Regions from separate parts of the Paenibacillus sp. FSL R5-0908 genome, predicted to be linked through region 1. Evidence: riboswitches for the same ligand, from Rfam matches in the RefSeq annotation. Region 1 holds a riboswitch; each other region holds the start of a gene.

Region 1 (10,924 bases):
CTGGTTGCCCAGGCCCCGGTTCTTCTGGTTGTTCCAGTTTCACATCATTCATATCAAAGAGACGGTTGCTATGATTGATCAGACGATCATAGGACACAAGTGCATACGTACCTTGGTCCGTTGCCATATTGTCCACTTTGCCTGTGAGGATATGCTTAAATCCACCCTCAGGTGCAGCAAAGCTAAGCAGTGCATCAATAAGCGAATTTCCACTTTTAACAAATCTAGTGTCCGTGTGCGGATCTATGCCTACACCAGTTAAGGCTACAATTACCTGTGAGATACTTTCGCTGCTAGTGCTTCCCCAGCTTGTAAATCCGCCTTGATTGTTTTGGTTATCGGACAGCCATTGGATCGCCCGATCCACAGCAGCTTTTACATCATCACGGGATGCATAATAAGGTGCAAGAGCTTGCATCGCCATCGCAGTCATATCGACATCGGCTTTGGTTACGCCTAATGCCCAGCCGCCAGCTTCTGCTGTACCTTTTTTAACCTCTTTATCTAAAATGTACTGAACCAGTTTTTCTCTTGTGGTCTGTTCTGTAACTCCATCAACTACAGGGATCTCATAGTTGTGGCTATCTAGCGCGATCAGAGCAAAAATCGGACCATTGTTGCCTTGCTTCTGGATATATTGATAATCAGCCAGTGCTTTTCTCAGATCATATCCCGCAACATTTGTGATATTTTTTCCGATAGAGGTAAGCCCTAGAATCGCTCTGGAATTCTCTGTGCTTTTATTGGCGTCGAGTTTTCCATCCTCTTTAATGGTTGATGCTATTTTCGTTGCTACATTGTTGTAATAAAGATCGTAATAACCGTTAGGTACTGTATAGTTCGCCCGAGCCAAAGAAAGGATTGACCATTCTCCACTGCCTGTTCCAAACGTTGGATTCTTTACAGTATTTAGAATATAGGCAAGGCTTTTATTTAATTGTTGTTTGGCTACTACAGTAGTAGGTTGTTCTAATTGCACATCATTCATATCAAAGAGACGGTTGCTATGATTGATCAGACGATCATAGGACACAAGAGCATACGTACCTTGGTCCGTTGCCATATTGTCTACTTTGCCTGTGAGGATATGCTTAAATCCACCCTCAGGTGCAGCAAAGCTAAGCAGTGCATCAATAAGCGAATTTCCACTTTTAACAAATCTAGTGTCCGTGTGCGGATCTATGCCTACACCAGTTAAGGCTACAATTACCTGTGAGATACTTTCGCTGCTAGTGCTTCCCCAGCTTGTAAATCCGCCTTGATTGTTTTGGTTATCGGACAGCCATTGAATGGCCCGATCCACGGCAGCTTTTACATCATCACGGGTTGCATAATAAGGTGCAAGAGCTTGCATTGCCATCGCAGTCATATCGACATCGGCTTTGGTTACGCCTAATGCCCAGCCACCGGCCTCTGCTGTACCTTTTTTAACCTCTTTATCTAAAATGTACTGAACTAGTTTTTCTCTTGTGGTCTGTTCTGTAACTCCATCAACTACAGGAATCTCATAGTTATGGCTATCTAACGCGATCAGAGCAAAAATCGGACCATTATTGCCTTGCTTCTGGATATATTGATAATCAGCCAGTGCTTTTCTCAGATCATATCCCGCAACATTTGTGATATCTTTTCCGATAGAGGTAAGTCCTAATATTGCTCTGGAATTCTCTGTGCTTTTATTGGCGTCGAGTTTTCCATCCGTTTTAATGGTTGATGCTATTTTCGTTGCTACATTGTTGTAATAAAGATCGTAATAACCGTTAGGTACTGTATAGTTCGCCCGAGCCAAAGAAAGGATTGACCATTCTCCGCTACCTGTTCCGAACGTTGGATTCTTTACAGTATTTAAAATATAAGCAAGGTTTTTATCTAACTGTTGTTTGACGGCAACTGTAGTTTCCAGTTTGTAAGTAACCTGATAAGTTACATTTGTTTTGTTTCCAGCTCCGTCAAGAGCCGTTACAGTAATTGCATTACTGCCTGAATTCAGAGTAGCTTTGTACTCCCCATTTGCAGGTGATAAAGTAACTCCATTCAGCTTCACTTCTGGAGTAATGTCACTATATACATTGTCTGTGACAGCTACTTTGAAGCTTATTTCTTTATTGGATACTTCCTGTTTATCTTGTATGCCACTTACTGTAATAACAGGGGGTTCTATGTCTAATGCATTGTTAAGACCGACAAGCGCATGATCTACACTTATTTGAGAGCTTGCCATGTTTTCGAGCACGGAATAGGCTTGATAAACTGCCGATTGCACTACTGGTCTGTCCAAAATAGTTTCTTTATTAGGGGCACTGTTAATCTCGGCGATTTCTGCAGTTAAAGCATCCTTATTGGCAAGTTGAACTGGGATTTCCCCCCAGCCGCCAAGATCAGAACCATAACCATAAGTGGTGAACTGAGTTCGAATGATGTCACCGTCTTGAGGCTTATAATCGGTCATCCCAAACGGAGGAAACACATTATTTACTGCATACATCCAACCCGACATGGAGGTATAGTCAAACTGACTTAACCACTCTGGGTCTGCTTTAGTGCCGACTGTTTTCCCATCGGCTGAAATCATATCTAAAATATATTGTGGAATATTGACTTCACTTCTGCCACTATCTTTAACTTCTGATAAATAAAAACCACTATCTATATTTCCTAAATATCTATAATTCCCATCACCTAGCGCACGTGTTATTAAAGATGCGCCATTATCGCCTTCATAAATCGGAACTTTAATAGGTTCCTTAATATACCCTTGGCCTAAGGAGAATTTCTCTACGGATACAGATACATACCCTTTAAGGGTAGAGCTTGCTCCATCTGCTTGAGCCGGGATTACACTTGTAGAGAATGTCGTAATAAATACAGCTACAATTAGTAACCACGCTAAAAACTTATTTTTCTTCATTTTTCCATAACCCTTCCCTTCATACCTATGATAAAAAACAGAATAAACTTTTCTTATAACCACAAAAAAACCACTCAACATAAACGTCAAGAGGTTAAGATAGTGAACCACAATAATCGCTGGCCAACACTATTCAAGCACCTCTCTATCGATCGTAGAGTTTGATGGTGTAACAGAAAAAGGCAGATATTCTGGCTCAAGTATCATCACCCTTGCTGCCTTCCCAGTTTCCCAGTGGCATTTTGCAAGGACTCCTCTTTCACAGCGGCGGGACCGCGCGGGATTCACACCCGCTTTCCATTTAACCAATCTATGATTGTACTTCCGCAACTATCATAGTTGGCACCTATTTCTAATTTTAAATTTTCATGCTTCATCATAACTAATATATATGCTTTTGTCATGTTATATTTCTTTTTTGTATAACGGGCAGCTAGAGATAATCCTATTGAATAACCAATTTCTACGACTAGGGGTTATTTAAATAATTTCTTTATCCAACTGTGGGGGAAATCAGTTTAAATCACTAATTCTTATATGAATTTACCACAAATTAGTAAGGTACTCGCTAAGTGTATTCTATGTTAGGGTATATTAAGAAAGCGTTTACAAAATAAAAAATGGAGGTGTTTATGTTCATCTAACCACCAAGTACAGCGTCAAAGCCAGGTCCAAGCATCCTAAATTATCTCACAAAGGAGAATTCAATGACTACGCGAATCCAGAAATCCTTCTTATCATTGACACTTGTCACCGCTCTTCTGCTCTCTCTGTTCTCATCCATGGCCGCAGCTGCAACTAAGGACGAGCAACAAGCTAAGGCAGCGCCAAAGAGTAAGATCCAATCCTATGTAGACGAAATGCAGCCCGGATGGAACCTTGGCAATACTTTAGATGCTACAGGTGAGGATGAAACCTCCTGGGGCAATCCACGTGTGACCCAAGATCTTATTAAAAAGATCGCCGCTCAAGGCTATAAAAGCATTCGGATTCCTGTGACCTGGGATACTCACATGGGTGCGGCACCAGACTATACCCTAGAAAAGGCCTACCTCGACCGTGTGGAAGAAGTTGTCGGCTGGGCACTGGACGCCAAGCTTTATGTCATGATTAATGTCCATCACGATTCCTGGCTATGGGTAAGCCATATGGAAGAAAAACACGATGAAACGCTGGCACGTTATAATGCAGCTTGGACTCAAATTGCCGATCGCTTCAAGGACAAATCCGATAAGCTGATGTTCGAGAGCATAAATGAACCTCGGTTCACCGATGGTGGAAGCACAGACGAAGCAAAAATGGAGCAAATGCTTACTGAACTTAATAACTCCTTCTATCAAATCGTGCGGAAATCCGGTGGGAAAAACGACCTCCGCCCACTTGTATTACCTTCATTAGAGTCTTCACCTACGCAAACAAGAATGGATCATCTCTATAAGACGATTACGGCTCTGAACGATCCAAATATTATTGCGACCGTTCACTTCTATGGCTTCTGGCCTTTTAGTGTGAACATTGCCGGCTACACCACGTTTGAAAAAGATACAAAAAACGATATCACTCAAACTTTTGATAACGTTTACAATACATTTGTAGCTAAAGGCATCCCTGTCATCGTCGGCGAATTTGGTTTATTAGGTTTCGATAAAGACACGGGTGTGATTGAACAGGGCGAGAAGCTTAAATTCTTCGAGTATCTGACTTATTATTTGAAAGAAAAGAAAATGACTTCCATGCTCTGGGATAACGGGCAGCATTTCAACCGTAAAACTTATAAGTGGTCTGACCCTGAACTCCACAATGTATTAATGTCTGGTCTGAAGGAGCGTTCCTCCAGCACCGAAAGCGATTTGGTCTACCTAAAAAAAGGGGCACAAATCAAAGATACCAAGGTTAAGCTAAACCTGAACGGCAATAAGCTAACCACCATTAGTGCCAACGGAAAATATCTGACCAAAGGTAAAGATTACACCTTAAATGGTGAGGAGCTCATCCTCAAAGCCAGTCAACTCAAAAAGCTCACAGCTTCCCAAAAATACGGTGAAAATGCCGTGCTGACTCTGAAATTCAACAAGGGTGTTGCGTGGAGACTTAAGGTCATTGTGTATGACACAGCTAAATTAAGCGATGCAAAAGGCACGACTGAATCCTTTGCCATTCCGACCACCTTTAATGGTAACCAGCTTGCCACAATGGAAGCTGTATATACCGCTGGTGGCAATGCAGGTCCGCAGGACTGGACTCCATTTAAGGAATTCGGCAATACCTTCTCACCTTCTTATAACACTAAAGAAATCAAGCTGCTTCCCGCGTTCTTTAAAGATGTTAAAGACGGCGAGGTTATCCTGAAGTTCCACTTCTGGAATGGGGATATTATCACCTACAAGATCACGAAGAGCGGAACAAACGTTGTAGGAAAGTCCTCTTAAGCATCGGTCCTGTTAACAACACAAATAGGGGTGTCCCTTCAGGGAACATCCCTATTTGTATTCTACCCATCACATATAAACCTCATCATACGAAATTATCATCAACCGATAAATTAAATATACGCCAAGATAGGCTCCGGTAATAAGAAACATTGGATTCAAAAATATCGCATGGATCGAGGTCATAAACACAGCATGATCTCTTAATATCTCGTAAATTGCCAAGGCGGAAATGTTTCCAAAGATAATCGCACTTAAGACCGAAACAACATTAAAAACCATACGCCACTTTATCGATTTACCCTGTAACATCAGCATAACAATGGGAACAAGAATACTACCAAGTACGATTAGAAATTTCATCCAGCTCACCTCGGTAAATTTTTAATCGTCCAACTCCACACTTTCGATTTGTCCCTCTGCATTTACCGTCCACTCGATTTCAACGCCATTATTCAATCCGAGCTTGTCTTCATCTTCAATGACTATATGATCAGGAATCGTTAAGGCTTGCTCTTTACCGCCCTCCACTTGAACGGTAACCTGTTTACCCTTAACCGCAGTGATCCTTCCGTCATATTCAATCTGCTGCAAAACAATCTTTTGATTCGGATCTGTAATGGTGACCCGCTTGCCTCCGTCAGTTAGCAGCTCAACCTTTTTATGATAGTTATCTTTTAACGAAACCTCCTTGATAACTCTCTGAATGCTAACCCCCTCTGGAAGTTTCCCAGTATTTGAGCCGGGTGCCGTAGATGTTAGGGGTTGTTCTGTTGCATTATTCGTAGGTACAGGTGTAGTTGCTTCGGCAGAAGGTGCTGCGGATTCTACTTGAGCTGTTGGAGTAGGCACTTGAGTCTCATCCGCTGCTTTAGTGCATCCACTTAGCAATACCGTACATGCACAAATACAACAAAGAATTGTAGCCCTGGAAAAACGTTGTGTTGTTCCTTTAATCGATATCATCTTTTACCCCCGCATTTTAATGTATTTTTTTCTCTATAGTGGACATAGTTTTACCTCTTATCTTCCTTTTATTCACCAGAATATGGCCATATGAAAGCAACAGTTAGATAACAATTCATGAATATGTCAAAAAACCGCCCTGATTTAGATCAGTGGCGGTCTCCATGAAATGATGAGATAAATCAGATCTTATTAATTTACAATATGTGTGCCAGCCTGTTGGCTCATCGCAGCTTTCATATTTTCCGGATTAGTAATGATAACTCTACGTCCCTCTTTTTTCAAAAAGCTAAGACTTGCTTCAATTTTAGGCTGCATACTGCCGGCAGGAAAATGACCCTGCTCCGCATATACCAACATTTCTGCCGCTGTAACTTCTTCAAGAGCCTTCTGCTCAGGCGTACCGAAATTCACACATACCTGAGGAACTCCTGTTGTAATGATCAGCGATTCTGCATCGATCTGTTCGGCCAGCAGACTTGTAGCAAAGTCTTTGTCAATGACCGCATCGATACCTTCGTAGGTATTATTTTCGGTTTTGATCACAGGAATCCCGCCTCCGCCAACAGCAATCACCACATAACCCGTCTCAATGAGTGATTTAATGACATCTTTTTCAACGATATCTATCGGCTTAGGTGATGGAACAACACGGCGGTAACCTCGACCTGAATCCTCAATGATGACCCAATCTGGCTTGGCACGCTTCATCTCCTCTGCTTGCTCAAGCGTGAAGAAGGAGCCCACTGGTTTCGAGGGAGACTGAAAATTCGGATCATTTTTGCTAACCTCGACCTGAGTAATAACTGTGGCAACCTTCTTGTCTAATCTGCGATGAATAAATTCATTTGTTAAGGCCTGCTGAATTAAATAGCCTATGCCCCCTTGCGTGCCCGCCACGCAATTGACCAACGGAGTAACATCCATTCCAGTGACTTCCGAAGCCACCTCGCTTCGTCTCAGCTCGAATCCAACCTGTGGACCGTTACCGTGAGTAACCACCACATCGTTTCCTGCTTGCACCAGATCAGCGATATTGACAGCAATTTCCCGTACTGCCTCAGATTGATCCTCTATAGAATCGCGGCCATTGTCTTTCACCAATGAATTACCGCCAATGGCTACAACTATAAATTTACTCATTCCATTCCTCCTGACGGATCAGTTGATCCTCATTTATTAGCGTTTAAGGGCCAGCTGAAATTGTTCCTTTGCGGAGTGAAAATCCGGATTGGCAGGATTATAGCTGATAGCAATATCTATTTCTTGAATGGCCGTTTCATGATTACCAAGTAAACCAAGTGACTGAGCCTTATGATGATGATATAAAGGATTGCTCGGATCGTTAGCAATTGCGTTCTCAATCGCCTCAACTGCCTCTTGATGCCGGCCAAGTGATCTCAAGCTGTTCGCCTTATGGAACGAGAAATCATACCGTCCAGGCTGCTGTTCCAGAAGCTGATCCATAACTTTGACCGCTTCCTCATGCCTGCCCAACTCTCTTAAATAGTTGGATTTATGATAGCGGAAGAAGCTTTCGCCAGGATCACGTTCTATCGCTTTGTCATACTCTGCTAACGCTTGCTCGGATCGCTTCATCATTCGGTAGGCATTTGCGGTATAGAAATAGAAATCAAGGTCATCTGGATCAACAGTAAGTGCCTGTTGATAGGCTGCCAGAGCTTCCTCATATCTCCCGAGTTCCCCTAAGAAGTATCCTTTATAGTAATAGAAGTCTGAATTATTACTGTCCTCTTGCATTGCATGTTCCATAACCAAGCTTGCTTTCAGGAAATCCTCTGCCCGAGCTAGCTCTTGAGCGCTTTGAATACTTGGATGAATCGTTAGCTTTTCTTTATTGAGAATACGGATGACCTTCTCCTGACCCATCGCTTCTGCATGCTGCAACGATGATTTGCCGTCACGATCCGGCAATTGAACATCCGCTCCAGCATCCACCAACAATTGAATAATATCGGAGTATAAACGGCCACCATTCCCGAGAATTACTGCCTCCAACAAGGCAGACCATCCCAGATTGTTCATATGGTTAACTGCAACACCTGCTTCCAAGCATTTCTGAACAGTTCTTAGATATCCCTTCTCGCTGGAGGGCAGCAGTGTAGTTCCTCCAAAACGATTCACACTGGTTGTATCCGCACCTGCGGCAAGAGTTAAAGATAATATCTCATGGAATCCATTGGCACCGGCACACAGGTAGGGTGATAACATAGTGATATCTCTTGCATTCACGTCACTGCCTGCATCAATCAGCTTTTGAGCGAGAGAAATATGATTTTTTTGCGTTGCCGCCATCAGCGCAGTTCGGCCACTGGCATCCTTATGATGAACATCGGCACCACGAGCTAAAAGCTGCTCTACGGCAGCTAAATCCCCGCGATCCGCTGCTTGAATTAAATCTTCTGACAGAGTTTGATTAGTCATGGCTTTAGCTCTCCTATTTCTTTTTATCAATTATTTATTCGGATTGCAGCTTGTTCGCTGGGTCACGAAGGTCTGAAAAATGCTTATAAACAAATAACCCTGCAACCATCAAATAGGCGTATACGAACGGCATAAGTGAAGCTTGAGCAAATCCAACAGTCGGCGCGTGAATGATCCCAAATAAAGATAGACCAGACGCGATTACAGCAAAGACAGCAGCCCGCAGTGGTTTATTCAGGATAGAGAAAATAGTGATGGAGCCCCAAATCAAGCTGCTAAGCGGTGCACCATTTCCTAAATGCATCAGGCCGTTGTAATAAACCCCTTTACTTAATAAGAGATCAATCCCCACCTTAGAAGCCGAAGTTTCAGCCGCAGTAAAAATGTTGTTCGCAAGCGTTAAAGCCCAGTTAGCAATCCATGGGAACAAGGTGATAAAGATAACGGGCACTTCATTTTTAGGTGTCTCTCGAACCACCTGATTCGCCGTAACGACCCCGACATAGACCAGAATCGGAACAATCGCCACAACAGGTATGATAGACAACAGCAGTGCCCCTATGCCAAAGAGACAAATAATTAACATGGAGAAACCAGAAGCTATGGTATAACCAAGTCCAGCCCCAATAGATTTCCAGCCTGCATGACCAATATACACAGTTACCGGGAACGGATTACCTGTGAAAGCACCAATACTTGAAGCAACCCCATTCGTTAGCATAACGTTACGAGTGTTATAAGGGTCTCCCGCAGCGTGTGCGCTCTCAATATTTTCAAGGTCAAAAATATAATTCGCCAGTCCCAATGGAATTGCAGAAGCCAGGTATGGCAAGGCATGCGGTATCCCTTGAATTAGGCTGGTAATATGCACCTCAGGTGGATTAAACCCCAGTGTTGAAAGAGCCGTTGTGATCGCTTCTGGATTCTGCAAGCCGAATATCCAAGCCAGCGCAGTTCCAGCAATCAGCAGCAGAAATCCTGTAGGAATTTTTTTGAATATCGGCGATTTGCCAAACCAGTTAATAAAGATGATCACAAGTACAACAAAAGCACCACAGGTGTTTCAAAGGATTGCAGCATCGGGTTCATGGCCAGCAATAACAATCCAAGTCCAGATAAACAAGATAAAAGTACGGTTCTTGGAATAACCTTGCGCAGCATATCTCCCAGAAATGAGCCGACAATAAGAATCAAGGCTTCAAACAGGCACCATACGAGACCAATTTGCAGCGCAAATGATGCATCATTGGTTTCTCTAAATACGGGAATTAACACTAGAAAAGTTACCGTAAAAATCGATGGAGCACTAGGTCCTGAAGGTAATGCGGTTATATCCGTTCGGCCTGTTTTTTTGGCTAGCTGATATCCAAACCAGCCATAAGCAATACTTGCGATAAAAATCGCGAGTCCAAACGCAGGAACGACTCTGCCGTAAACCATACCTTCCGGAAATCCTACTACAAAAATTAACAGTGAAATCATCGTAAGCAGATTGGTTAAATTGTTAGCAAGCAGCCCGAAAAACGCGGCCCAATCTCCCTTTTTCCAGAACATCTTCATAAATACTTGATCCATAATAAATCTCCCCCTAGATCGTTAGCGCTTACATACCAATGGCTTATGAAGCCCTCAGGCCCTTGAATAGGCCTGAAGGGCAGATGGTTCTATGAATGCATGCTCTGGCTAAAAGCGAGAATGGCTTGCTCGAAACACTCGATTGGAGGATGAGTGATTCCGGCTCCAATCATTCCGACGCCTGGATCCTTATGGGCAATAGCCGTGTTGATCACTGGCATAATGCTGGTTTGACCCACTTTACGAATATCGATTCCAGTAGGAATTCCGCGGAAGTTCAACAAAGGAATCGTCACATTTGGATTCTCCGTTGTAGTGATTTCCTTCATTTTCACAGAATAGTTCATGGCATCATCTACGGTTCCCCCAACTAATGCTACAATGGCCGGTGCAGTTGCCATGGCGAAGCCACCTATACCATACGTTTCGGTAATCGCACTGTCACCGATATCGAGTCCCGAATCTTCCGGCTTATATCCTGCAAACATCGGTCCGACAACCTTTTGAGCGGGGCCGGTAAACCAGGTATTGCCTGGCATTCCACTGACACGAATACCGAATTCCACGCCATTGCGGGCCATCGTTGTTACGATGGTACTAT
Region 2 (10,924 bases), 170 kb from region 1:
GTCTTTAGCATAACCGGTAACAGCTATTGTATAGCTATTTGCTGGGAGACCGCCATCAACAACAGCCACACCTTGTTCATTCGTGATTACCTTCTTATCACCAATCGAAACCTGCACACCTGCAGCCGGTGACGTAACCGGATCAGAAGTGAAGCTTTCCTGATTCCACACCCACTTTTTCTGTGAAACCTTTACAGTAAAAGCTTCATTAGCTTTTGGCTGTGATGGGGAAAGCACCACAGAATTTACAACCTGTGTATTTTCTCCTGCATAATAGACAAGCACACGATCGGATTCCTGTAGTTCGAACGCATCCATACCCACACTTGGATATATCCACTCCCCGCCTCGTGATACCACGAAGCTCCACCATCCGTCGTAAGTACCTTGCGAAACTCCATGGATACCTGATACAAAGTTGCCATAAGACGATTTGGTGATATCTACTTTAAAATCATCGGTAGACCCTAGTTGTTGCAACGCTTCAAGGGCATTGGAGGCTTTCAAAGTCCCCTCACTAATCAACCCTTCCGGGCCTTCAACGGTTAGCGAAGCTGTTACATTCTTAGAAATCACTTTTAGAGCTTTTGTATATTTAGCAATCGTTGGGGCTTTGCCTTCACGGTAGCCAGTTACAGTCAGTGTATAGTCACCTGCGGGCACATTTCCTGAGAATACGGCCTCACCTTTAGCATTCGTCGTTACCGTCTGAGCTCCAATTTGGACCTGAACACCCGCAGCTTTTGCAGTTACAGGAGAGGAAGTGTTCGTAGCAGCGTCCCATTTCCACGTCTTACTAGTTACAGTGACGGTAAAAGAATCGCCCTCTTTAAGATTTGCTTTGGAAAGCGTAACGGAATCCACAAGCTTAGTGTCATCTCCGGCATAATAAACCAGTACCTGATCTGAATCTTTAAGTACAAAATCACTCATACCTACATCGGGATTCATCCATTTTCCGTCACGCGATACAACATACATCCATCCGTCATAACCACCAAAGCTTCCAGCAACAATATTTCCGATGCCAGTCACATAATTGCCCGAAGGATTCGTGATCGGCAAGTTCGTTTGAAGCGCCAGCTTCTCTAACGCTCCAAGTGCGTTGCCAGCATAGGCGTACCCTTGTGCCAACGTGGCCTGTGGCCCCTCAATCGTTACAGGAGCGTAGATTAGTGAGCTCTGAATGGAGGACTTGGAAAAATCGTATAGCTTATTGTTGCTTCCTTTATACAGCAAATTATAGGCAACCAGCGCCTGAAGCCCTTGCTCTGTCGCCAGAACATTACTGCTTCCACCACGGCTATGGGTGAAGCTACCATCAGCTAGACGATAGCTGAGCAGGTTCTCCATTAGATCCACTTTGTTTTTGGTGTATTCTAATCCACTAGGATCAACTCCAAAGGATGTGAGTCCAAGGATTGCTTGTGCGCTACTTTCAGCACTGTCACCGTAACCCCCATGGCTATCTTGAGCTGCGGATAACCAGGCTACGGCTTGTAGCCCTGCTAAGTAGGCTTCGGGATTATTTTTATGTGCCGCCAGAGCCGTCAAGGTTATCGCTGTCATATCAGGCTCACTTGTGCCTGAGGTTAGTGCAAAGCCCCCATCTGGATTTTGTTTGGAGAGAATCTCCGTAAGGAGCTTATCCGCCGTCCATTTCGCGTCACTTGGGATATTATATTTACCAGAATCCAGCGCAAGTAAAGCATATACCGGATTATTAAGCGTCTGTTCACTGAGCTTGCTGTTATTATAAATTTTCTCAATCAGATTATAGCCAGGAGTCGTTCCGTTACCAGCAAAGCTAGTAGGATCTGCACCAATCGCTCTCACTGCGAGCACGATTCGAGCATAATCGGTTACATTGGCGAAATTTCCAGCTGCATCCTTTACTTTTTTCTCAAGCTCTGAATGGTAACTGGCTGGCAGCTTATATCCTGCTTGCGCTAATCCAATAGCTTGCCAATCCGATTGCACGCCACCTTTCAAGAGATATTCTGCAGCCGCATAAGTCGCATCCGCAACATTAATCCGCTCCGCAGCAGTTGCTTCCAGACCGGAGCCAGCGCTCGCTTCTGCAAATATTTGTCCTGCCGGAGCAAGAGATGTTCCTAGAATTGAAATGACCATGAATAAGGCCAGCCCAAGTGCTACAAACTTGGAAGACATGATTTTCTTCATTGTTTAACCTCTTTCTGTATAAGAATGGGTACTGCTGGGAATAAGACGCATAACATAAAGACCGCCCCTTTAGAGGGCGGTCAGGGAAGATTACAAATCGAGGCTGAGGCGCTTGCTTCCTGCCAACAGTCCATCTGTATATGTTCCACATTCTTACCCCACGAAGAATAGAAACGCTCACGAAAAAGGCAGGTCTCCTGGCTGATGCTTCATCGCTGTTCTTCACCTTCCCACCCTACCTTAGGGGCAGTGGCTTATAGAAGAAAAACTCCGCACATACAGTGGCGGGACCGCGCCGGACTCTTGCACCGGACTTCCCTTTTAAGCAGACGACTAGATTGATAGAGTCTGCACCTTTTCCAGTATGTAGTATCTTATTTTGACATCCATAATCATATCTATTAATACATAGCATGTCTATAGAAAAGCTTAGTATGGGCAGCAAAAAAATGAACAGCATTACGCCACCTGCCGGTAGGTATTGCTGTTCAGAAAGCTTGTTATTCTGCTGTTCCTTCCGGACTTGCAGTTGGGGAAGGTTCAGCACTTGAATCAGAAGCTGGTGGAATATTAGGATCGGGATCTACGATCAATGTAAATCTTCCGGCTTTGATCATACTTTTCTCTAAAATTGTCGCTCCAGGCTCCAATGTAACCTCAACCTGATAGGAAGATTGTTCCCCTTCAGTCACAGCTGTTGCGGAAGGCAACCCAGTGCTATCCTCAGCATCAGAGGAAGGCGTAGGAGACGGAGATACATCAGCTACAGCATTAGTAGCATCTGCACCTTCTGCTGTTCCTCCAGTAGTGCCAGCGGCATCTGACTCGTCATCGGCGTTTCTCTCATCCGTCCCATCCGTTGACGGCACTGGACAAGTCCCATTCGTAGCAGCGACCTTAAAGCTTTTATCTATCTCTGTAGACGAAGACATTAAACTAATCTCAGTCGGTTGAAACTGCACACAGTCATCTGCACTTGCGAAGGTGAACACCAATATGCTGCTCCCCTTATCTCCTTCGCCGCTCTGATCCTTCAAGTATACTGAAGCCGGAGGCAGCACATTGCCTGCACTCTGAACAGGGGTCGGCTCAGGGCTTGTTCCCGGCAGAGCCGTCTTCGTATCATCCGGACGCAGCATACTGAATACGATAATTGCAATAATCACCAGAATACCCGTAATGGAGCCGGAGATTAAGAGTCGAAATCGGCTGCGGCTGATCCAGCGCGCCAGCGGGGAAGCCAGTTGGGAGCGGGCTTCATTGTACACATTTTGCAGAGCAGGCCGAGCTGCCGCGACATAGTTCTTTCGGAATTCCCGATTCTTGAACGCTTCACGATCACTGCTCAGGAAATACTTCAGAATCGCCTTACGGTAACCCGGTTGCAGCTTTTTATTCGAAACCTTAAATAAAGAATTTCCTTGCGACCAAGCAAAAAACCGATAGATGATTTCTTTGTCGGAACCGGCTTTACGCTTTAACAGCTCCAGAAGCGCATCGTAATCCAGCGGACCCCCTTCACGCTGAGTTGTATAGTAAAAGGCTAGCGGAAGCCGTTCAAAGGGTTCCAGAACACGTGCCTCTTTTAGCAAACGACGACCCAGTAGCTGCACATCGTCTAGTTCCTGCGGAGACAATCCTGTAAAAATCTCTTCATTTGGCTTCTCTTCACCAAACCAGCGGTAAGCTGCACGCAGCGCATTCTCTTTCTGCTTGCTAATCCTATCCAGTGGCGGCTGCCAATCGACAACATTACCATATCGTAAAAAAACTACCTCCAGAAGCTCCTCCTGCGTCATATCAGAAAGCGATAAGCGGTTCAGTAAGAATCTATCTGCTGAAGCAGCAAGATCCTGCATTAGGGAGAGTGCCTTAGGAGCAACTCCTGTTCCTTTACGGCGATCTTTTTCTGCCTTATCTACAATTTCATGAATTTCCGCCACAGAAGCCACCGGATCATGCTCCAGCTGGAGCTTTTCTAGCAAATAATCCTTCACAGCATTTTGAGCAAAAGACTGCTCTAACGCCACAGGCAGGAACCGCCCCCAATGGAGCACAAAGCTCAGAATATCCGCAGATCTGGACGCCGCAGCTAGTCTTGATTCCATATAAGGCTCAAGTAGCTGCTTACGGAAATAAGTTTCAGACATCACGCGCTGGAAGTAAGCTGCACTTAACTCATCATTACTCTCAATGATCCCGTAAGCAGCACTCAAAATATCCTTGCGGCCCGCTTCCACACTATGAAGCATCCCATTGATGAAATAATCCACGATTCTTACCCTGTAATTGTGATCCTTAAGTACAAAATACTCTTTAAAGCATTCCATAATCGCTGGATCTGGCACATTTCTTTGCCGAATCAGATCAAATTCCCGGTCAAACCGTTCTAAGAAAATATCATTCAAGCGGATTCTAGAATGAATTGCACCGTCTGGCTTTAGGTATGAAAGCAAACCACTTAGCACCGCACTCTTGTTTTCCGTATATAAATGCTCGTTCCCTTGCTCAATCTCATAAAAGATAGCCAGCTCATTATAGAAAGAAAGAGATAGCTTGTGCTCAGGACTCTCTCCACGCAGAATCTGATCGGCGAAGCTTACGAAGTCGTTAATATCTCCTGGATTCAGCAGTAACAGCTTCCATACCAAATCAGCATAAGGCTGGCGGGACTCGCCAAAATCGACATTCCCCATCCGTCCGGAAGCCAAATCAAAGGTATAATCCTTCTCAATACTGCGGTCACCGGGACGAAGTGAACCTTTTTCCACAAAGCTAAGATGTATATATTTACGGCTTTGCGGTTCATTCGCATACGTAATCACGCCTAATCTACGGCGGAATTCATACGGCAGCACGCTATACAGAATTTCTGTAAGCTCCACCGCCCGCGCGGACAACTCGGTGATAGGTACGTTTAGAGCCACGTAGATTTTTTTCTTACCTGCTACAGAGAGCATTACCGCTTGCAATAACGCCTTGAATATCCCTTCATCAATCCCTAGCAAGCGTAAGCCTGCGATTGGATCCGGGCTGCGGTCTGTGCGAACAACTGGAATAGAGGGCAGCTCCGGCAAGGTTCCACCAAGCTCTCCAGTATAACGCTCTGCAAAATCAGCATGCAGCCAGTCTCCATAGCTCTGCACAATTTCTTCGGAACGTGAAGCAGGTACTACATAGTTATGTGCAAAAAAAGCGCTTCGTTGGCCTGTGAAATCGGCCGCTTGATAACGACTAAGCCCAATAACTGTATCCCCGTTCTCAGCATGAAATAGGTGCAGCGCACCAGGATATGCAGCCTCATCCTTCTCCCCACGCGCGGTTAACTCCGCAGGAGCATCGTAGAGGCAGAAGGGATGAAGGATTTTTTTCACAAAATTATTGTCTAGACTATCTGATTTCGCTACCGTATCGAAGCCTTCTGTGGAACGAAACACTCCGCGACGTTCGCGGGTGTACATCTGTTGGGCGATTGTTGACCCTGAGAAAACATTCACGGGCCGTCGCTCCCCTCAATATACTTCAGCTTATGCAGCAGCCAAATAAAAGGCTCGTCTACACGAATCGGGCTTACTACACCCTCAATCTTTTGATTCACAGGGTTGCTGCCCAACGCAGATACTGCAAAATAACCCGTATTCGCGAAATAAACATCCATTGTATCTTTAAAGGGTCTGTCCACCTTACCAATAAATCTGCGAATTTCCCCGTCGATATTATGAAACTCGTCCATGTTTAATGTTTTGCGGTGAACATAGTTATTGAACACATTGCTGTTAGACTTGATGTAATCGCCATCTTCATCCTTGAGTGAATGCAGCATATCACTTTTGGCAAGCACAACCGCTGTTGGAATGTCTGTTTTGCTCTTTTCCTGATAGGCAATAAAATCACCGAACATCGTCAGCACCACATCGCGTGGCTCGTCATATTGTGAGACCCATTCTCCCGGGCGGTCACCGATGTTAATATGAATCTTTTCACGGATAGAACGGATTTGCAGCGGATCGACCATAAACAAAATACCCGCTGAGTTCTTGATATGCTGACCATGAAGTCCAAGATAATCCTGATCCACCATACCCTCACCTGCTACATCAAAGAATACAAGTGTCAGTGGCGGTTTATTTTCATCCTTAAAGACAAATTGAAAGATAAAAGGCTCCTGCATTTTTTCCTTCTGTGTAGAAGCCAGCAGATCCCCACGCTCAAAAAGCGGTTCCTCATACAATGTACGGAACTTACGGCTAATTTCTGCATTAAGCGGCATACAAGCGGCATCAAAATGACCTGCTGTAGTATGCTGCAATGTGTGGATCAGCGAGGTCATATACACCGATTTCCCGACTTGGGATGCCCCGATAATCGAGATGATGTTACTTGGCACCTTCCCGGCAGTCACCGGCAGCTCATTATGGCAGGACGGGCAAAGCCGTCTGCGCGTAAGCACACCGTAACGATCCGTAAGCCCAGTTAACACATGATCTGTGTAATGATGATATTCTTCCGGAATATCTGCCGGGTTGATAATCGCTTCTATGTCATCTACCGTATCAAGCCCGAAGCGCTCACGGTATTTGTTCAAGGCGTCATCCTCACCCAATGCGTAATTTTCATCGTCCTCCCGGCTGTGCATAGCCCGAAAGACGACATCCTCCGGAGAGAACTTGGTGAAGCAATACGGACACACTATATCGTAAAAAAGCGGCCGCGGCTCCGGCTGATTCTTTTTCATAAAACGGCTAAAAAAAGACATCTACTCATCCTCCCAAAAGTTGTATCTACGTACTTGCTATGAACGCACTGCTCATTACCCGCTTGTACGCGTAGACCAAGTCTCACTCCGGTACCAATTCGTAATAAAGCCCATATTTCTTGCCATCGGTGAAAAAGATGCGTACAAAATCATCCTTACCGATTTCAATCGGCGGAAGTACATTGCGTCCAGGAGCGAAATCCTGGACGAAGGGAAAGAGAATACCATCCTCTTTCCCTGCCGGATGCCCTCCACGTTTCTTGACATAACAGAGGACATCCCGTGCCACGGGTACTTCTGCCGTAATCGCCATATGTACGGTCTTTTGTTTTCCGAATAAGGCCTTTTTTTGTTGAATGGAATAATAGATCCGGGCTTTGCCTGCACTGACCATCACCCGGTTCACACCATCATTTTGCCTCACCAGGGCAGTCTGACCGTTCTCAGCAAGACGAGCAAATATCGTATAGGATATCAGACCGATCTCATCCAATCGATCACGATAACCATTGTTAGATTTGTATTCCTCACGAGTGTAGAGCTTCATACCGATCGGCGGATCATCTCCGGTTCCCATGTCAGCCGCTTCTGCGGAGGTTTTGTGGATGTACACCGCCTGCACGCCGTCCGGCCAGCGCCATCTCAGCGTACAGAATCGGTCATCCACTTGGGATGTCACATCCGTTATTCCCGGAGCGGAAGCATTAACCTCGGCGTACCTCATTACTGTAAACCCCTTTCCGCTACACTAGAATCCTTTGCTGTTCCGGCTTCTGCGCCGGCCCGGAAAGTTATCCGATGCTGGTGCAGGCGCTGCGTTATTGTTTCTTCTATTTCGATAAATACGTCCTTCACCTACCGGAATGACGCCTGTAAATAATGCAATAATAGCAGCTAATATAAGAACAGCCAGAAGACGAATAAGACTATCTGTAAAGGAGTCACCGCTAAGACCAAATTCCAGAATCAGTCCTGCGAACAAGCCTGATATTACGCCGCCAATCCCAAAGCTTTTAGCCAAATGACGGTTATCAAACATAATTCCCAGACCTAATCCAAGCGCAGCCCCCATCAACATCAGTGACAAAATACGAACCGCAGCATAATAAGGACTGTCTGCCGTTGAATCACTGCGCTCAGTTAGCAGCGTCCGGTCTCCCAGACGGTCATAGATCTGCTGGAACACATCGCCCAGTAGGGCTGAATCCTTGACATCATAATAGTGTCCGCCTGTCACTCTCGCAATATCCTGCAACAGCTGAGTGCCTGCTGGATCATTCAAGCCCAGACCAATGGTATTCACAGCAATACCGCGCTCTACATAAGCCTGCAGCTCTCTTGTGGTATCGAAATTACTCACTCCGTCAGACAACAAGATGACCATGGCCCCTTGGTCTTTTTTGCCGTCACTGTCAATCTCCTTCAGTGCCTCTGAGACCGCACCGCTGATATTCGTGCCGCCTTCGGTTGGCTGCAGATTATCGATTGCAGTCAGCACCTTCTCACGATTCTCCAAATTTGAAAGTGGCGTTAAAGGTTGGACAACTACCGCTTCGTTGTTAAAGGTCACCACGGCTACCTTATTGTCAGTGTCCATTTTTGTAATTAACGCTTTTGCTGCGGAATACCGGCTATTATCGGGATCACTCTGTGTCATACTGCCTGAGTCATCGATAGCCATCACTACATTCTTAACCGGTCTCGCACCGCCAAAATTCAGCTCATAAACGAACTCCGTTAAGGCTCCAACTCCAAGTGCAAGGACAATCATCAGAGGCAGCAGCTTCCACGATAATCCCAGGTAGCGCTGCTTCCATGAAGCTCCGTTCAGTCGTGGCGAGATCATCTCTGCAAGCAGGCAGCCTACACCGACACCCAACGCCACAATGGCAAAATAAATACCCACAAGCAGGATGGAAGGCAGATCGTTATACCAGCTTAGCAGCCATTCGCCAAAAAGAAAGGCGACCCCGCCGCCGATCAGACTGAAGAAGAGCAGCAGCAGATTGATTTTTCTCTGCATCGTTATACTTCCTTTCCGGGTAAAATCTGAATTGTACTCTTATCCTTTAAGATTCCGGGGGTTATGCTGCCTGATAAACGGGCTACCCGGATGTGCTATCATCCCCCAGATTGCGCTTTGTGCAATAGAACGGAATAGGAGGAACATCTATTTCTATTCTATTGCATAGTGTGCATTGGAAATAAGGAGAAATGTCCCTATCCCAGAACTCTAATTAAGGGTTATATCCGATGACTCTATTGCACAAAGGCAATAAAGGGACTCAAAGTGAGGGGACCCTATCTATTACGCCATCAGCGCATCTCAGGAAGCTGATCTTCACTCAGTCCATGGAGCTGATAGCCATTCTGAGCATAAGTCTCATAATAGACCTTACCGTTGCGATAATAGAGCAGGTCCTCTAAATGAAAGCCGCCCATCAGGTTTAGCTTCTCCACTCCGCTCCTCCGCTGCTCATGCACGAATCCTAACCGGTAAATCCGGGTTGTCTCATCCACTCCAAAGGCGTAGCGTAGAAACTCTGATGAACTGTCTCCGAAGAAATATTTCTCCTCATGACGATGCTCTTGCGTATATTCGAATAACCGAACATTAATGGCCGCGCCCTCTTCTAAATTATGATACAAGCGCTTGAACAGCTCTTCCCTCGATAGAACCTGACGATTCTCATAGGCTGCCGCAACATTTGCACGACGCAGAAGCTCTTCCTCAAAAGATAAATTGAAAGGTTCTGCTGCCAGCAGCTCCCGGCGGCAAATATCAATCAAACGCTCAATCACAGCTTCTTTCCCTTGTTCTAAGAGCTTGGAGATACTGCCCATGTACTTCTCACTGAAGAATATTCCAGGGCCACGCCGGGTTTCGATATCCTTCATCACTTCTTCTGTGACTACGCGGTAGTATTCCATTACGTTCTGGCCCGTTGTTTCGTTTGTTCGCCCAATGCTGTCCATAACAGTAATACGCAATTCTTCCTCCAAAGTCTCCATAGCTTTCACACGAGCTATACTTTCCATATGAAGCTGCTCAAGTGCAGATTCCAAACGACTGCATAGGGCAAGCTCACTTTCTAGGCCCAATAGTTCATATTTTTTGCCATATACGGCTGAGAATAAGTAATGAATGAAGTTACGTACTGTTCTTTTGTCAAAAAGCGGCACACGCTGGAACGGCTGGCGCTCCACGCTTTCTGCATAAAGATCCTCAAGCTCCTCCTGCATGGAGAGAATCGCGGAACGCAAGCCTGCCATATGCTGACGTAAAAGATGGAGCACACTTCCGGCTTCATCACGATCTGCCGTCCACTCCGCAAGCTGATAAAAGCTTACCGCTGGCGTAGATGTTTCCTGTGCCGCCAGCATAGTGCGCCATTGGCGTAATGGATTCATTCCCTCCACTCTCCGGTTTGACTCTGCCACAAAGTTATTACGGAAATAAGCTTCGCCCCCGTCACCGAACAACTGCCGTTCAGCTTCACGAAGTGACAGCTGCTTCAGTTCATTATAGGAAGGGCGTCCGTGACTCATTAACCCCGTCATTTCATTCAGGCCGTCTTTCTCCGGAAGTAGCTGTACCGCGTGTTCCCGCAAGCTGTCAGGGTCCAGCCCTAACAACGCCTGCCGTTCACGTATAGTCCACGAACTGCCCTCACGCATATCGGAGACAAGCCGCCGGAACGCATGATACAGCACTGCCAAAGCAATTTGAACATTAGGTCTTCTTACCCCGGAAAAGCCAGCAGAGGCGTAGCCTTGTCTTCCAGTGCTGCCTCTGATGCCACTTTTGAAGGTCATATTGTTATATCCGCCATGACCAGTAGCCTGATCAGAAGCCGGGCGGACCCGATTTTTGAGCAGACTAATATGAGAAATAATCTCGTAGTTGTCATCCATACCGTGTGCAGACATCATACCGCGCTCATTCTTATCGGAGAGCAGATACACAAGGTCAAATAATGCGGA
Region 3 (10,924 bases), 4.4 Mb from region 1:
GAGGTGAGTATCCGTTCCGAAGTAGGAAGCGGGACCACCGTGCGGATTGTATTTAGGGAGCAGCATATAACAAACCTTACAAATGTGTAAGGGCATTGTAAGTTTCAGAAATAGCAGCCTATGTGTACACTTTGTATAATGAAGGCAATCCAGTCGAAAGAAGGAGAGGTAACACTTGCCCATTCTAGATGTTCATAATTTATCAAAAATATATGAGGGTAAAGTGTCCACTCAGGCGCTGAATCATATCCGCTTTTCTGTAGAAAAGGGGGAGTTTGTTGGCATAATGGGCCCATCAGGGAGCGGGAAAACAACGCTGCTCAACACGATTGCCACCATCGACCAACCGACCTCCGGTCAGATTCTGATCAACGGCCGAGATCCTAATCTGCTTAGCAGAAAAGAAAAGGCGCTTTTTCGCCGTCATGAGCTAGGCTTCGTCTTTCAGCATTTTAATCTACTGGATACGCTCACTGTAGAGGAGAACATCGTATTACCTTTAACGCTTGCAGGTGCTCGTGTCCCAGAGATGGAGAGCAGGCTGAAAGAGGTCACTACCTTGCTTGGCATCGAACATTTGCTGAAGAAACGCACGTATGAGGTCTCAGGCGGACAAATGCAGCGGGCGGCTATCGCCCGGGCGATGATTCATCGTCCAGCGTTAATTTTGGCGGATGAGCCCACAGGCAATCTGGATTCCAAAGCCTCAGGGGAAGTCATGAATATGTTGACAGAGGTGAATAAGGAAGAAGGAGCTACGGTGCTGATGGTCACGCATGACGCAGTGGCTGCAAGCTTTTGCAACCGGGTCATCTTTATTAAAGACGGACGTTTCTATAGTGAAATGTACAAGGGCAGTAATAGAGGCGCTTTCTTCCAAAGTATTATTGATATGCTGTCTCTGCTTGGGGGAACCAGCCATGACCTTTCGGCAATTCGCTTATAGGAATGTAACACGTAATAAACGCAAATATGCCGCTTATTTTGTCGTCAGTGCTTTTTCGGTGATGATCTTTTTCGTGTGCGCTTTGTTTATTTACCATCCGGATATTTCAAAGAGCTTAATTTATAGTACGGCGGCTCATACGATGATGGTGGCAGAGGCAATCATTTATGTCTTTTGTTCTTTGTTCGTGCTCGTATCCGTTGGATCCTTCCTGCAGTCGCGGAAGATGGAGTTCGGAATTTTATTGATGCATGGAATGACGAAGAGACAGCTGAACACCATGGTTTTTCTGGAAAATATGATGATCGGCACCTCTGCCATCCTGACAGGTACCCTTCTCGGTTTACTTCTGGGTAAATTATTTTTGATGATCGGGTCCACTTTTTTGGGAATCCCCCTGTTAACCTTTCATCTCCCATGGCAGGCACTTGTGCTTACGATCTGCAGCTTCGTGTTATTGTTTTTTCTGATATCACTTTGCACCTTTGTTTTTATTGGCAATGAGTCACTGATGCGTATGTTTCAGGGAGAGCGTAAGGCAGAAGAAGAACCCAAAGTATCCTTTGTATTATCTATTATTTCTGCTGTACTGCTGATCAGTGGTTATTATATGGCGGCTACTGCAAAAGCTGCTTCCGTAGAGAAAGTTATGTTTCCGGTCGTTGCAATTACGGTTATCGGGACGTATCTCTTTTATACCCAGCTAAGTATTTGTTTGGTTAAGCTGCTTAAGGACATTCGGCGCTTGTATTGGCATCGTACGAATATCATCACTTTATCCGGGTTGTCCTACCGCTGGAAAGAGAATGGCCGAATGTTTTTTATGGTGACGATTGTATCTGCAGTCTCCTTCACTTCCGTAGGGGTATTTGCATCGATACATACACTTTCCAGAGAGCTGAAATTGGATTATCCCGCAGCAGTGGGTTATGTAGCCAAAGGAAACCCGGCGGGTGTACCTTTTGATCAGCATCTGAACGAAATTAAGGAAGAGCTCAAGACGCACGGACTCCCTTATGAAGCGCTTAGTATTCCGATTAAATATGCTGAGGTTGAAGCTCAGACTGGACCCGATCGCACTTTACGCCTTCCCTTGATTGCTTTCAGTGATTATAATCTCGCCCTGCAACGTGCAGGTTTCACAACAGATGAGCGTGTTCTGGTGGGCAACGATGGTCTGGTGATGATTGGATCGCAGCGGGATCGCAGTTTAACAGAAGGCAGAGTAAAAGCAGTCTATTCCTTGCAGCAAGGACTTGCCATTAAAGAAATAGGTTATACCGAGCAAGTCCCCATCGCCGAATATTTATTGCCGGAGCTGGATGGTAGAGATGGCGGGGATTTTAGTGGTGTCGTGATCAGTGATGAGCTTTACAGCGCTATTGATCCCGTGCAGTCGGATCTTTATACAGGTTTTTATGTAGAGGATTTTCCACAGACGGTAGGTATCGCAGCTGATCTTGCCCATAAAGGTAAACAGTCCTATGAAAGTGATTCTCCGTATGCGATTGTGATCAGCGGCACGCTGTTTGAACTTCAGAAAACATTGTATAACACAATGCTTTTTGCTTCCTTGCTGGTGGGTACTGTCTTTTTTATCGCGGCGGGCAGCTTTCTTTACTTCCGGTTATATACCGATCTTGATCATGATCGCAATCAATATTCCACTTTGTCCAAGATGGGGCTTACGGATAAAGAACTCAATCGAATAGTTACGATTCAACTCGCTTTGTTGTTTTTTGTGCCGGTCGGAATAGCTATTTTACACAGTGTGTTTGCTTTTATTGCCCTTCAACGGTTGTTCTACTTATCTATCGCAACGGAGACAGGCGCGGTGTTACTCGGATATTTAGCTGTTCAAGGACTATACTTCTTTTTTATTCGCAGCCGCTATTTACGCAACCTGAAGAAGAACTTGATATGAGAAATGGGGGTAACAAGATGCAAGCATGGATTACAGATTTTATGGAGCAGTTTGGTTACTTCGGTATTTTTCTGATGCTGGCCTTTGAAAATATATTTCCACCAATTCCTTCAGAAGTGATCCTGCCCTTTGGAGGATTTATGACGACTACGACGAGCTTAACGATCCCTGGTGTAATTATTGCTGCCACGGCTGGTTCACTACTGGGTGCAGTAATCCTCTATTATATTGGACGATTATTGGATGTGAGCCGGTTAGAGAAACTGGTTGAACGCTGGGGTGGCCTAATTCGGATCAGTAAAAAAGATATCCACAAGGCTGACGCCTGGTTTGATAAATATGGCTATTGGACTGTATTGTTTTGTCGGATGGTTCCGCTGGTCCGCAGTCTGATTTCGATTCCGGCGGGAATGTCGGGCATGAAATTTGGAGTGTTTATGATCTTCACAACGATTGGCACATTGGGATGGAATTTGCTGCTTGTGCTTATTGGCGCGGCTTTGGGCGAATCCTGGGAAGACATTGCCATGTACATGGATGTGTACTCCAATGTAGTCTATGTACTAATTGCTGGCGGATTAGTTATTATTGGGTTTCTGTACTTCCGCAAACGCAGCCGGAGAATGAACACTGAGGGCTAAGCGGGTGGAGGACTGATAATAGAAATGATTATTAAAAAGGAGGGAAACACATGGAGCTATTAACGATTATTAAAGCCATTATTTTGGGGCTTGTTGAAGGTTTAACCGAATTTGCTCCAGTATCCTCCACGGGTCATATGATTATTGTTGATGATATGTGGCTGAAATCACAGGCGTTATTTGGACAATATACGGCAAATACCTTCAAAGTAGTTATTCAACTGGGTTCAATATTAGCGGTTGTTGTGATTTTTAGAAATCGGTTCATTGATTTGTTAGGCTTAAAGCGTTTCAGCCGTAAGCAATTGGATCCTGTAACAGAGGAGCTACCGCAGATGGAGCAGGGCGGGCACCTCAAGCTGACTCAGGTTTTGGTAGGGTTAGTGCCTGCAGGTGTGTTAGGTGTTCTGTTTAATGATTATATTGATGAGCATTTATTCTCTACCTCAACGGTGTTAATTGGTCTAGTGATCGGGGCTATATTAATGATTATTGCGGATCTGTTTGGGCCAAAGAAGATCAGAACTGAGAGTGTAGATCAGATTACATACAAACAGGCACTTGGTGTAGGTCTTGTACAGTGTTTTTCGTTATGGCCTGGATTTTCACGCTCGGGCTCGACGATTTCTGGTGGCGTACTCCTCGGGATGAGCCATCGGGCCGCTGCTGATTTTACGTTTATTATGGCAGTACCCATCATGGCAGGTGCCAGTCTGTTGTCACTGATGAAAAACTGGCAATATTTCACCATGGACGCGTTGCCGTTTTTTATTGCTGGCTTTATTAGTGCCTTCCTATTTGCGCTGTTATCGATGCGTTTCTTCTTAAAACTGATCAATCGTATCAAGCTCTTACCGTTTGCTATATACCGTATAATTCTTGCTGCTGTAGTATATTTCGTATTTTTCTAAGTCCGTTATAAGGAATCGATATAACAGAAGCCCCAGTAATCTATTGCAGATTGCCGGGGCTTTCACGTATGATGACATCAGATTAAGACACTCAAATGATGAAAGATATCGGAGACAGGTGCTGACCGGAAAATAGTAATTCGGTAGGCTTAATAGGGAAATTCGGTTCGAAGCCGATGCGGTCCCGCCACTGTAACGGAAGAATCTCGAGCAACAGAGGTCACTGGCAATTTACTACTGCTGGGAAGACTGCTCAAGATGTTGACGCCGCTAGCCAGGAGACCTGCCTGTTTCAACAGCACTGCTTCACCTACGGAAGATAGGGAGGTGTTAGACGTTAACCATGGGTATATCATGGGCGTCTTTCCCTTTGACTTTTTTAGGGAAGGGCGCTCTTTTTTATAGGAAAGCAAGTAGCTTTGGAGTTTGAAATAAGAGATTGAAGAGGGAGTGTATCGAGATGACGAATAAAGTAAAAGTAAGCAATCTTGGATATCCGAGAATCGGAAAGAACCGCGAATGGAAAAAGACACTGGAAGCCTACTGGCAGGGGAAAATAAATGAGGAGCAATTCCGCTCCGAAATGGCAGCAATTCAGCTGCAGCATTTGAAGACCCAGCAAGAGGCAGGAATTGAGCTTATTCCGGTAAATGATTTTACATTTTATGATCATGTGTTGGATACGGCTGTTATGTTTGGAATTGTACCTCCACGGTACACGTATGATGGCGGCGACATCGGGCTTGATCTTTATTTTGCAATGGCCCGTGGTAATGCTGAGGCTACTGCCTGTGAGATGACCAAATGGTTCAATACGAACTATCACTATATCGTTCCAGAGATCGGCACACAAACACCACGCCTGACTGAAAATAAACCTCTAGCGGCTTATCGTTTTGCTAAATCGCAGGCAGGGATTGAAGGTAAACCGGTACTTTTAGGTCTGTATACCTTCCTTAAGCTGTCCAAAGGTTACGCAGCGGCAGATATCGCCAAGATTGCTGCACGTTTTGTTCCAGTCTATGTTCAACTGCTACAGGAACTGAAGCAAGAAGGGGTAAGCTGGGTACAAATCGATGAGCCAGCGATTGTTACAGGCATAAGTAAAGAAGAATTAACACTGCTTAACTCGATATACACAGAAATTGCCGGCTCCGTGCCGGGCTTGAATATTATTTTACAGACGTATTTTGAAGCTGCTGAACCGCTGGAGGCACTGCTAGAGTTGCCTGTTCAAGGCTTGGGTCTTGATTTTGTGCACGATGGTGGAGCGAATCTGGCTTCTATCGAACGTCTTGGCTGGCCGAAGGACAAATGGCTGGGTGCCGGAATTATTGATGGACGGAACATTTGGCGTTCCGATTTAGACGCTAAGCTGCAACTGGTAGAAAAGCTCAGCGTTCATGTGCCGCTTGATCGTCTTATTCTTCAGCCTTCTTGCAGTCTGCTGCATGTCCCAGTCACCGTTCAAGGTGAGGTGAAGCTGAAGGCGACAGTTAAGAATGCGTTAGCTTTTGCCGATGAGAAGCTTGCAGAGCTTAGTCTGCTCGGAGCAGCCCTCGCAGATAAAGGAGAAGCTTCTAAAGCAGCGCTGGCCGCTAGTCGTGAAGCTATTGCAGCATTCCGCGCACTACCTGAGCGTGGCCGTAAGGATGTGGCGGAGCAAGTGCTTGCACTTGCAGCTCTACCGGACCAACGCAGTCTGCCTTTTGCTGAGCGCTTAAAGGTGCAGCAAGAGAAATGGCAGCTTCCACTTCTGCCAACCACTACAATTGGTAGCTTCCCGCAGACAGTAGAAGTGCGTCAGGCGAGATTGAAATGGCGTAAAGGGGTCTGGAATCAGGAGCGTTATGATGGATTTGTTCGTGAGCAGATCGCGGATGCAATTACCTTCCAAGAAAAGCTAGGTCTGGATGTTCTGGTCCACGGTGAGTTCGAGCGTACAGATATGGTGGAGTTTTTCGGAGAAAAGCTGGATGGATACTTGTTTACTAGTAATGGCTGGGTTCAATCCTACGGTTCCCGTTGCGTTAAGCCACCGGTGATCTACGCGGATGTTGCATTTATACAGCCTATGACTGTAAAAGAAAGTGTCTATGCACAATCGTTGACGAAGCTTCCGGTTAAAGGAATGTTGACGGGCCCTGTAACGATCCTCAATTGGTCATTTGTACGTGATGATCTCAGCCGGGAAGAGGTGGCCAATCAAATTGCTCTTGCCCTTCGCCATGAAGTAAAAGCGCTGGAAGATGCAGGTATCGAAATGATTCAAGTGGATGAGCCGGCTATACGTGAAGGACTTCCGCTTAAGGCAGAAGACCGTGAGCATTACCTGAACTGGGCAGTGAAGTCGTTCCGCGTTGCTACGAACCATGTGAAGGCAACGACACAAATTCATACGCATATGTGCTATAGCGAATTCAATGACATGATCGATTCCATATCGGCTATGGATGCTGATGTAATCTCCATCGAGACTTCACGTAGCCATGGGGAGCTGATTATCAGCTTTGAGGAGCAGGACTATGATAAAGGAATCGGTCTTGGAGTGTATGACATCCATAGCCCGCGGGTTCCGGCTGTAGAAGAAATGACAGCGAATATCGATCGTGCGCTGCGGGTGCTGGATCCTGAACAGTTCTGGATTAATCCGGATTGCGGTCTGAAAACACGTGGCTGGCAGGAGACAGAGGATGCACTTCGTAACATGGTAAGAGCTGCGGCTATTGCGAGGGAAAAGTCAGGGGTTATTGCTTCTAAATAGACATAAATAAATTAGAGCCAGGGTAAATTACCCTGGCTTTTTAGTTCACTTATTTTTTTATATCAGCTACTTGATAATAATTCTCAATCTTGTTAGAATGAAAAAGAAAAGAAGGAACCGTGGAGGGTCCCTTCAGGCATTTACTTATTTACTTTCGAAAGTTTTGCAATCTGTTTCTTCTGCGCGTTTTGGTTCTTGGGAGCTGTGGAAAGCTACGAAGATCGATTCAGCGCTGCATTTGTTCTCTTCTGCCCAGTGGGTGCACGAGTTAACTTCACAAACTACGTCTTTTGCCATGAGGGTTCACCTCCCCTTATAGTAATTGATAGGATCATTCAATGAACGGCTCTGTTCAGCAAGGTGGAGCTTGTCTCAACAAAGCCGTGTCACGCCCTCATTCTTTATGAATAGAGGGTATTTGGCTTTTTTTACTAGGTTAGACGTGGTAATTGTACCAAATAATGAGTTTGTAAGCAAATGAGTTCTTTAACTTTCGGGTCTCTCTCCCACATCAAAAATATGTCCAATAAGAGCCGCAGAAATGCGGCTTTTTGTGTATTCAACAAGAAAACCAAAAGAAATTTACCGGAATTCCATATTCCTGTGCAACCTTCCAAGTTTTGGGACGTCAAAGAAATGAGAGACGGAAGAGATCTGTACAGAACATGACATTCCGTAACGTTACAATGCTAGGGATAACCACTACACTTTTGGAGGAATGAGAATGCGCAAATGGGGTCTGCATTACTTATGTTTATTAATTCTTGCGGTGGTATTGGCAGGTTGTGGTTCGGGTGATAACAATTCGGCGGCTGACAAATTAGCTAGTGACGGCGGAAATACGAGTAATTCTGCTGCAGCAACCACTGAGCAATCTTCGAAAGCTACATTAGCGGATAAAAGCACCTCAGCAGAAGCTGAGACAGCAGCGGGAGGCAACGAAACCCCAGTTGAAAAAGGTTTAACATCAGAGAACACGGATCAAGGAAACGCGGGATTCACGGGCAGTGATGTCGTGGAAGGGTTGAACAAGAAGCTAATCTATCATGCCAATTTGACTATGGAAGTAGAAGACTACGGTAAAGCTCAGACTGAAATCCGCAACATGGTAACGATGGCTAAAGGATATATTATTGAGTTTAACGAGAACATGTCGCAATATGAGCAAGGGGGGACGTTTATCCTTAAGGTGCCTGCCTCCGGGTTCTCTCCTTTTCTGAATAATTTGGAAAAAGTAAAACACGAATCGCTGCAGCGCAGTATTCAAGGTCAGGATGTTTCGGAGGAGTATGTTGATCTGGAGTCGCGCCTGAAGGCAAAGCAGTTAATGGAAGCTCAATATACTGAGTTTATGAAAAAAGCAACGAAATCAAGTGATCTGGTCGCCTTTGCAAACGAGCTTGGTTCGATTCAAGAAACGATTGAGCAGATCAAAGGCAGAATGCGATATATAGATCAGAACGTATCCTTTTCAACGGTAGAGCTTAGAGTGTACCAGACGGATGAGAGCTTAGCCGTGAAGGAAAAGGCAGAGCAAGGTCCATTGCTAGAACGGGCATCGGATGCTTTAAAAGGAAGCCTGAACGCACTATCTGTTATGTTTCAGTGGATTTTTGTAATTCTTGCAGGCGCATTGCCGATTCTAATCGGTGCGGGTATTATTTTAGTCATCGTTTGGTTTGCCCGCAAAAATATCCGTGCACGACGGGAGCAGCAGACCCAGCGGATACGGCAAGAAAATCGGGAACTGAACAAAGAGATATTCCCTGCACCAGCAGAGCCAAAGGTGACAACCTCAATAAAGGATAAGAAAGCTAACGAGGACGAGAATAAAGAATAAGCTCCTATGAATTAAAAAGCCTCCAATTCAGGGTATACCGTGAATTGGAGGCTTTTCTATAAGACAGTACAGTATTTCGCTTATCGAAGATTAGACAGGCTGGAAGAGTACACGATACTCGCCATAGCCCTCTTTCTCCAGATCCTCTTTTGGTATAAACCGCAGTGCCGCTGAATTAATGCAGTAGCGCAGGCCGTTTTCCCCTGGGCCATCGTCGAAGACATGACCTAGATGGGAATCTGCTACTTTGCTGCGCACTTCTGTGCGAACCATCAAATGGCTGAGGTCCGTCTTTTCCTTCACGGCGTAATCGCGGATCGGACGTGTAAAGCTGGGCCAGCCACAACCGGAATCGTATTTATCCTGCGAACTGAATAATGCTTCACCAGATACGATATCTACATAAATGCCTTCTCCGTGGTGATCCCAAAAATCATTTCGGAAAGGTGACTCTGTAGCGCTATTCTGAGTGACTTCAAATTGAAGTGGCGTCAGACGTTCTTTCAAGCTTCGTTTGTCTTCTTTATGTGTCCAGTGGGTTTCGATAAAATTCTCTCGGCCGGAACCCTTACGGTAACGTTTGTAGTGGCCCGGGTTCTTACGATGGTAGCCCTGATGATATTCTTCGGCAGGATAGAAGGTTGCTGCCGGGAGGATCGGGGTTACAATCGGGCTAGAGAATCGGCCGCTTTCTTGCAAAGCTGCCTTGGAAGCCTCTGCTTGTTGCTTCTGCTCTTCAGAATGGGTGAAGATAGCCGTTCCGTAAGAGGTGCCGCGATCATGGAATTGTCCACCCGCATCGGTTGGGTCAATTTGCTGCCAGAATAACTCAAGCAGCTTGCTATAAGGGAAGATTTCTGGGTTGAACGTAATTTGTACGGCTTCAACATGTCCTGTGGTTTCGGAGCATACCTCTTCATAGGTAGGATTTACTGTATGCCCGCCTGTATAGCCCGAGACGACACTAATAATGCCTGGCAATTCCTCGAACGGCGAGACCATGCACCAGAAGCATCCACCTGCAAAGGTTGCTTTTTCCGCCTTGGAATTTATATGGTTAGTCTGATGTTCACTCATTAATATCCCTCCATTCATGTAATGCAATTAAATAGATCACAATCTAATTATAAAGCAAATAACCACAGCCTGCCAGCTTCCGCCAAATAAGCTCTCTGTTACCTAGTGTTTTTTACTTCCTGTGAACTGTAACGAAAGCTTAGCCCGGCTATAATAAGCACAATGGCATAAACAATAATGGCTATAATCGCATTTCCAGGGTTCTGGAACAGTTGATCCCCGAGGAAGGCATACAAGGCGATGCCTGGGATTTTTCCAATAGCTGAGGCAGCAAGATAACTCCAGAAGGGCAGTCCGGCTGCTCCGGCATAGATGTTAACTGCTGTCTGCGGGATAATCGGCAAGAGACGTGCTAAGACAATAGAAGCAAAGGGCCGCCGTTCTATGCCTTTTGTGAATTTTTCGAGTAGGGGAATAGAAGTCAGATAAGCTCTCGCTTGATCTTGAAATATGAACTTCACTACGCCGAAAAGGAATGCGGCAGCAAGGGTTGTAGCTACCCAGCAAATTAAAGCACCGGCCAAACTTCCGTATGCATAACCAAAAAATCCGATGACCGCTTTGTACGGTACAACTGGAAAGAGAGCCAGTAAAGTTGCGATCCCTATAGAGCCGAAAAAATTATGATCCTCTTTCATCCAGCTAAGGATGTCATATCTGTAGATAAACGCAAGGATTGTGCCCGAAACATAAAGAATAATCGAGAACCATTTTCTCATAGCTAATATACCCTTTCTTCCACTCATTCATCTCATCATACGGGATAAAAAGTAAATATTGAAGTGAAGATCATTGTCGGCGAACGCCAAGCAGGTATAATA

Evidence for each region. A riboswitch is a leader RNA that binds a small molecule or an ion and turns the genes downstream of it on or off. The one in region 1 is predicted to bind cobalamin.
Region 2: it holds a riboswitch for cobalamin, as region 1 does, so the genes downstream of both, MKZ09_RS05170 (DUF4430 domain-containing protein) here and MKZ09_RS04495 (S-layer homology domain-containing protein) in region 1, are expected to answer to the same signal.
Region 3: it holds a riboswitch for cobalamin, as region 1 does, so the genes downstream of both, metE (5-methyltetrahydropteroyltriglutamate--homocysteine S-methyltransferase) here and MKZ09_RS04495 (S-layer homology domain-containing protein) in region 1, are expected to answer to the same signal.

The regions. Positions count from the first base shown of each region.
Region 1 is NZ_JBBOUV010000001.1:981,155-992,078, reverse strand. Features, by position in the region: gene MKZ09_RS04495 (S-layer homology domain-containing protein) at 1-2,908, opposite strand, end outside; cobalamin riboswitch at 3,073-3,273, opposite strand; gene MKZ09_RS04490 (cellulase family glycosylhydrolase) at 3,616-5,337, shown strand; gene MKZ09_RS04485 (transposase) at 5,407-5,700, opposite strand; gene MKZ09_RS04480 (hypothetical protein) at 5,722-6,303, opposite strand; gene arcC (carbamate kinase) at 6,496-7,446, opposite strand; gene MKZ09_RS04470 (tetratricopeptide repeat protein) at 7,483-8,748, opposite strand; gene MKZ09_RS04465 (hypothetical protein) at 8,783-9,784, opposite strand; gene MKZ09_RS04460 (hypothetical protein) at 9,781-10,323, opposite strand; gene MKZ09_RS04455 (YlbE family protein) at 10,413-10,924, opposite strand, start outside.
Region 2 is NZ_JBBOUV010000001.1:1,149,838-1,160,761, reverse strand. Features, by position in the region: gene MKZ09_RS05170 (DUF4430 domain-containing protein) at 1-2,184, opposite strand, end outside; cobalamin riboswitch at 2,355-2,557, opposite strand; gene MKZ09_RS05165 (GAP1-N2 domain-containing protein) at 2,685-5,681, opposite strand; gene MKZ09_RS05160 (hypothetical protein) at 5,678-6,940, opposite strand; gene MKZ09_RS05155 (beta-mannanase) at 7,023-7,664, opposite strand; gene MKZ09_RS05150 (vWA domain-containing protein) at 7,689-8,963, opposite strand; gene MKZ09_RS05145 (transcription initiation factor TFIID) at 9,257-10,924, opposite strand, start outside.
Region 3 is NZ_JBBOUV010000001.1:5,370,847-5,381,770, reverse strand. Features, by position in the region: gene MKZ09_RS24500 (sensor histidine kinase) at 1-90, shown strand, start outside; gene MKZ09_RS24495 (ABC transporter ATP-binding protein) at 176-946, shown strand; gene MKZ09_RS24490 (FtsX-like permease family protein) at 921-2,870, shown strand; gene MKZ09_RS24485 (DedA family protein) at 2,888-3,511, shown strand; gene MKZ09_RS24480 (undecaprenyl-diphosphate phosphatase) at 3,562-4,422, shown strand; cobalamin riboswitch at 4,522-4,727, shown strand; gene metE (5-methyltetrahydropteroyltriglutamate--homocysteine S-methyltransferase) at 4,883-7,186, shown strand; gene MKZ09_RS24470 (DUF1540 domain-containing protein) at 7,331-7,483, opposite strand; gene MKZ09_RS24465 (DUF4349 domain-containing protein) at 7,911-9,026, shown strand; gene msrA (peptide-methionine (S)-S-oxide reductase MsrA) at 9,117-10,103, opposite strand; gene MKZ09_RS24455 (TVP38/TMEM64 family protein) at 10,202-10,822, opposite strand.